One region of the Bariatricus sp. TF06-38A genome, then DNA from elsewhere that is predicted to be linked to it. Evidence: predicted binding sites of a transcription regulator. Region 1 holds the regulator's gene; the other holds the start of a gene.
What was found. The regulator Rex, encoded in region 1, represses fermentation and respiration genes when NADH is low (regulators of the CRP and FNR family bind a similar motif). The targets are predictions, from matches to a motif close to ATTGTTAANTANTTAACAAT.

Region 2: a site for Rex is predicted at 1,888-1,907, ahead of PG418_RS06460 (NAD(P)-binding protein). Genes of this name have one in related genera too.

The regions. Positions count from the first base shown of each region.
Region 1 covers NZ_JAQFCE010000003.1:251,470-254,686, reverse strand. Annotated here, with positions in the region: gene alr (alanine racemase) at 1-94, opposite strand, end outside; gene PG418_RS05035 (NAD(P)H-hydrate dehydratase) at 91-1,614, opposite strand; gene PG418_RS05030 (redox-sensing transcriptional repressor Rex) at 1,695-2,342, opposite strand; gene PG418_RS05025 (ABC-F family ATP-binding cassette domain-containing protein) at 2,501-3,217, shown strand, end outside.
Region 2 covers NZ_JAQFCE010000005.1:62,329-65,545, reverse strand. Annotated here, with positions in the region: gene PG418_RS06460 (NAD(P)-binding protein) at 1-1,746, opposite strand, end outside; gene PG418_RS06455 (aldose epimerase family protein) at 2,072-3,103, shown strand.

The DNA.
Region 1 (3,217 bases):
TGGTTCCTTTTTCTATATTTGCATGCATCATTTCCATGTTATACATCACCGCATCCAGATCGATCACCGCACGCAGTCTGCTGTATTTCTTCATTCTGTCATATCCTCCAATTCCTTAAGTGTTCTGCCGAGCATTTTCAAGAGATCACCCGCAAGCACACTGTAAGAGCCAAGTTCTTTTCTGGCATGATCTCCGCACAGGCCATGCAGATAAACGCCAAGCACAGCGGCATCATCCGGTCTCATATGCTGTGCCATAAGTCCGGTGATCATTCCTGCAAGCACATCTCCCGATCCGGCCTTTGCCATTGCCGCATTACCGGTGGTATTGATCATAAGCCTTCCCTCTGGCGCTTTCACAAGTGTCCTGCTGTCTTTCAGTACACAGACAGCATGGACTTTTTCTGTATATTTCCTTAATAGCTCTCTTCTGTTGTCTTTTAATTCCTGTACGCTGTATCCGGTCAGTCTGGACATTTCTTTCATATGTGGAGTAAGTACATATCCGGAAGGATTCATCCGAATCTGTTCGGTCCCCCACTCATCGGTCTTTGCCAGAAGGTTCAGTCCGTCCGCATCAATAACAGCCGGGGTTTTATTATTCTCAAGCACCTTTTTCAGTAATTCCTCCGAATGCGGTCCCATACCGAGTCCGCATCCAATACAGAGCACATCCGCCCATTCCAGCAAATCCGGAAGTTCTTCAAATGATTCTGTCTCATCCAGAGAATAGGTCGTCATTACCGCCTCCGGTAAAAGTTCCTGTAAGATTGCCCGGTTACTTTCCTCCGTATAAATCCGGACAAGACCTGCTCCCGAAAGATATGCTGCCCTGGCACTTAAATATGCTGCACCGGACATTCCTTTGCTTCCGGTAATCATCAGAACCTTTCCATAAGTCCCTTTATTAGAATCCGGTTTCCTTTGCGGCAGCATTGCCGGCACATCGGATTTTTCAAGTGCCATGCAGATTTCTTCTTCCGCAAAAAACTCCGGTCTGGTAATTCCGATCGGCGCTGTAACAAGCTTTCCTGTATACTCACATCCCGGATATAGGATCTGTCCCATCTTCTGAAACGCAAAGGTCACTGTAAGATCTGCTTTAAATGCCGTTCCAAGCACTTTTCCATCATCCGAACGGATCCCTGAAGGAGTGTCGACTGCCACCTTACAGGCAGTCATCCGATTCATCTGATCAATCACCTCTGCGTATCTGCCTTTTATTTCACGGGATAGGCCAATACCGAATACGGCATCTATAATAACACTATATTCTTTCTGTGGCAAACTGTTTCCTACAGATATTCCCAGATTTTCCAGAATTTTCATCTGGATTTTTGTTTCTTCACTACGATGGTCATAATTTCCGACCAATACTACATCTGGATGATTTCCTTCTTCTACGAGCATCCTTGCAATTGCGAATCCGTCACCACCGTTATTGCCACTTCCACACACGACCAATGCTTTCGACAAATCTATGTCTTCTGCTTTCATCGCAGCCACACACTGAAGTGCCGCCCGTTCCATCAGGACAAGGGACGGGACCTGCATCTTCTGTATCATTCTCTGATCCGATCTTCTCATCTGATCTGCTGTCAGTATTTCTTTCATATCCGGTCTCCCATACATTTAATTTTCAAAAAGGTGCAGGAAAAAATTTTCCTGCACCTCTGCCTTCTGGTCTGCTTTGCCTACTTTCCTTCATGTTCTTCATTGTATCTGGTGATATTATAAGATAATCTCATCAGACTTTCAGACAAATGAACATTCTCAACAATAATATTATCCGGCAGATTCAGATCTGTATGCGCAAAATTCCAGATAGCCTTAACTCCATTATCTACCAGGAGATTGGCAACCTCTACTGCTTTTGTCTTCGGAATCGTAAGAACCCCGATCTCAATATCGTTTTCTTTCACAAAATCCTTCAATTCATCCATCATACGGATCTCAACTCCACGGATCGTCAATCCGGCAAGCCTTGGGTTTACGTCAAACAGCCCTTTTAAAACAAATCCCCGATTTTCAAATGCTGCATAATTCGCCAGTGCCTGTCCAAGATTTCCTGCTCCAATGATAACGAATTTATGTTTCTCGTTCAGTCCAAGGATCTTACCTATCTCTGTATAAAGATACTTTACATTATAGCCATATCCCTGCTGTCCAAATCCACCAAAATTATTCAGATCCTGACGGATCTGTGAAGCAGTTACTTTCATTCTTTTACTTAATTCATTGGATGATATCCGTTCGACTCCGCTCTCCAGTAGTTCCCCTAAATAACGATAATACCGCGGAAGTCTCCTTATTACTGCCTGAGATATTTCTCTTGATGCCACTTTCACTTCCACCTTCCTATTTTTTGACTCATTATTTTTAATTATATAAGAATCTAGTGAAAAAGTCAAATTTTATAGTTGTTTTTTGTCGTATTTCAGCTATAATTATGTTACTGTGAGCAGTAACATAATTGCCACTTTAACAGGAGGATATAAAAATGATACTGGCATGTCATAATCTGTCAAAAAGTTTTGGGGATCAGGTCATCGTAAAAGACGGATCCTTTCATATAGAGAACCATGAAAAAGCTGCTCTTGTAGGTCTTAACGGAGCCGGCAAATCCACGATCCTCAAGATGATCGTAGGACAGCTTTCTCCCGATGCAGGGACGGTTGTTCTTACCAAAGGCAAAACTCTCGGCTACCTTGCACAGCATCAGGAGATGGAAAGCGGCAATACCATTTATGAAGAAGTCCGCACGGCAAAAGCCGAAGTCATTGAGATGGAAAAGCAGATCCGTACAATCGAGATAGAGCTTCCGTCTCTTTCCGGAGATGCTCTTGAAGCACGTCTTGCCACTTATCAGAGACTGACTTCTGCATTTGAGCACGCAGACGGTTACGCTTATAAAAGTGAGCTTACCGGCGTTCTAAAAGGTCTCGGATTTACAGAAGAAGAATTTACTAAACCCGTAGATTCTTTATCCGGTGGTCAGAAGACCCGTGTATCTCTTGGCAAACTCCTTCTTACCAAGCCTGACGTCCTGCTTCTGGATGAACCAACAAACCACCTGGATATGAACTCCATCGCATGGCTGGAAACCTATCTTCTGAATTATCCGGGTGCTGTTCTTATCGTATCCCACGACCGCTATTTCCTGAACCGTGTGGTTACAAAGGTGATTGAAGTCGAGCAGGGACAGCTTCATACTTAT
Region 2 (3,217 bases), on a different contig from region 1:
TGCCTCGGACATGCAGTTTTCTACACCGTTAAAGTCACAGACACGTTCGCAGGCTTCACGCTCGGTCATGTTTACTCTTCCGCACGGCGGGCGGTCATCAAGACGCGCTTCAGGAATCTCAACGTCACAGCTGATAATGTGGTGATATCCCAGGTATTCGTCTATGTTAGCAGCTACTACTTTTGCAGCAGCAATAGCTTTGATTACGGATGCAGGACCGGAAGCACAGTCTCCGCCGGCAAATACACCCGGAATGTTATCGAATCCGCCGTATTTTTCGGTTAAGATCTTACCTCTCTGTACAGGAACACCGGCTTCTTCAAAGTGCTGGTATTCAATATCCTGTCCGATTGCAACGATCAGTGTCTGGCATGGAATAAATACGTCAGGAGCACCTGTCGGACGTACACTTGCACGACCGTCTTTGATCTTACTGATCATCTGTGGTGTAACGTAGATTCCTTTTACATGACCGTTTTCATCTGTTTCGATGCGGGAAGGAGCCATCAGAGTCTGTACTTCGATTCCTTCTGCAACAGCACCTTCAATCTCTGCCGGAAGGGCAGTCATATCTGCCACGCGGCGGCGGTAAACGATGCTGACTTTTTTAGCACCCAGACGTTTTGCGGTACGGACAGCATCCATAGATACGTTACCACCACCGATAACGGCTACTTCCTGTCCGGTAAGATCCGGGTTCTGGTTCTTTCCTACATCACGAAGGAACTGAACAGCAGAAAGGACACCTTCTGAGTGTTCGCCTTCGATACCAAGTTTCTTATCGGTACTTGCACCGATTGTAATAAGAACTGCGTCGTATTCTTCACGCAGACTCTGGATTGTCATATCTTTTCCAATCCGTTTGCCAAATTCAACTTTGACACCGGTCTCAAGGATGGCATTGATATCATCGTTCAGACGGTCTTTCGGCAGACGGTAGTTCGGGATACCATAGCGGAGCATACCGCCAAGTTCCGGCAGCATCTCAAATACGGTTGTCTGGTGTCCCATCAGCTGCAGATAGTAAGCTGCACTTAATCCACCAGGACCACCACCAACAACGGCAATGCGCTTTCCGGTAGATGGAGCGCATGGCGGCGGTGGAACTTTTCCGGCATAATCAGCAGCCATTCTCTTAAGACCGCGGATATTGACTGCATCGTCTACGATGTTACGACGGCAGCGTGCCTCACAAGGATGTTCGCAGATAAAACCACAGGTGGTCGGGAATGGATTGTCCTTACGGATCAGGCGGATCGCATCTGCGTAACGTCCTTCTCCGACAAGAGCGATATATCCCGGAATATCTACATGTGCCGGGCACAAAGATACACAAGGAACAGGCTGTGTGTACTGGCAGGTACATCTTCCCTGGCGCACATGTTCTTCATAGTCTTCCCGACATCCCATCAAACTCTTGTAAACCATGTGAGCTGCTTCATACCCGATCGCACAGTCAGCTCCTTCCATGATTGATACAGAGAGTTCTTCCATCAGGTCTAATGTTTCCATAGTTGCGTCTCCGTTCATAACGTCGGTCAGCAGGTTTTTCAGCTGCCACAGACCAACACGGCACGGCACACATTTTCCACAGGTATGTGTATGACACATCTCCAGGAAAGCACGAGTCATGTCAACAGGACATAGTCCCGGAGGACTGGATTCGATTCTTCGCTCCAGATCTTTGTAGAGCCCTTCGATAACCAGCTGGGCTTTGTCTGGTGCAGTGATTTCAAGTCTACTCATAGCTTTTTTCTCCTTTAACTTTTTTTGCTAATCTACAGGACAGATGAAGAAAATCATAGGGAAAACATCTGAATACTATAGATTAACTCTATGGACACACTTATAATGATATTGTATGCATTTTAGTACAATCTTGCAAGCAAAGTTAATAAATAGACAAATAAGTTAATTTTGTCACAAAATGATAAAAAATATCAGCAATATGTACAAAATGGCAGAACAACGATAAAGGGTGCAAAAAATAAAAAAATTATGTTACAATAACACCTGTAAAAGAGATGTCTGTTTTACAGGCACAATTAACAGAAAGGGCGGAAGAGGAAAAATGAAAGTAACAGATTTTGGTGCAACAGTTAAAGGTGACGAGACAAAATTATATACGCTCACAAATAAAAACGGAATGGAGATTGCAGTATCCGATTACGGTGCAACGCTGGTACAGGTGATCGTACCGGACAAAGAAGGCAAGCCGTGTGATGTTGTGCTTGGATATGATGAGGCAGCAGGATATGAAGAAGGAGATCTGTTCTTCGGCGCAATTGTCGGGAGAAGTGCAAACCGTATCGGAGGAGCATCCTTTGAACTGAACGGAGTGACCTATCAGCTTGAAAAGAATGATAATGGCAATAATCTCCACAGCGGAATGGATTTTTATAACCAGAGAATGTGGAAGGTAAAAGAAACCGCAGATGATCATATTACATTTGAACTGGACAGCCCGGATGGTGATCAGGGATATCCGGGAGCTGTACATATTGAGGTAACATATACTCTGACAGAAGACAATGCAGTGAAGATCGCTTACCATGCAGTTCCGGATGCAGATACTCTGATCAACATGACAAATCACAGCTATTTTAATATGGATGGACATGCATCAGGAGATGTACTGGATCAGGAAGTATGGATTGATGCAGATGCATTTACCAGAGCCGATGCCGAGTCTATTCCGACAGGCGAGATCACACCGGTAGAAGGAACACCGATGGATTTCCGCACAAAGAAAGCAATTGGCAAAGAAATCGAGACAGATTATGAAGCACTGAATTTCGGGAAAGGATATGATCATAACTGGGTTCTGAACAATAAAGGAGAATTTGCGAAAGTGGCAGAGATGTCCTCGGAAGAGAGCGGAATCACTATGGAAGTTTATACAGACCTTCCGGGAATGCAGCTTTATACAGGCAACTTTATTGTTGATGCCAAAGGAAAAGGCGGGGCGCATTACCACAAACGCCAGGCAGCCTGCTTCGAGACACAGTTCTTCCCGGATGCAATCCATAAAGAGAATTTTGCCGGGTCGGTATGCGAGAAGGGCGAAACTTACGAAACAACAACGATGTACAAGTTTATATAACAACAGATAAGCCGAAAAGGTGCCATGGACATAAAAATCCATGACACCTTTTTTGAAAATATGTGCTGTAAAAAATCAGCGAAGGAATATGAAAAATTCATTTTACGCTGTGGT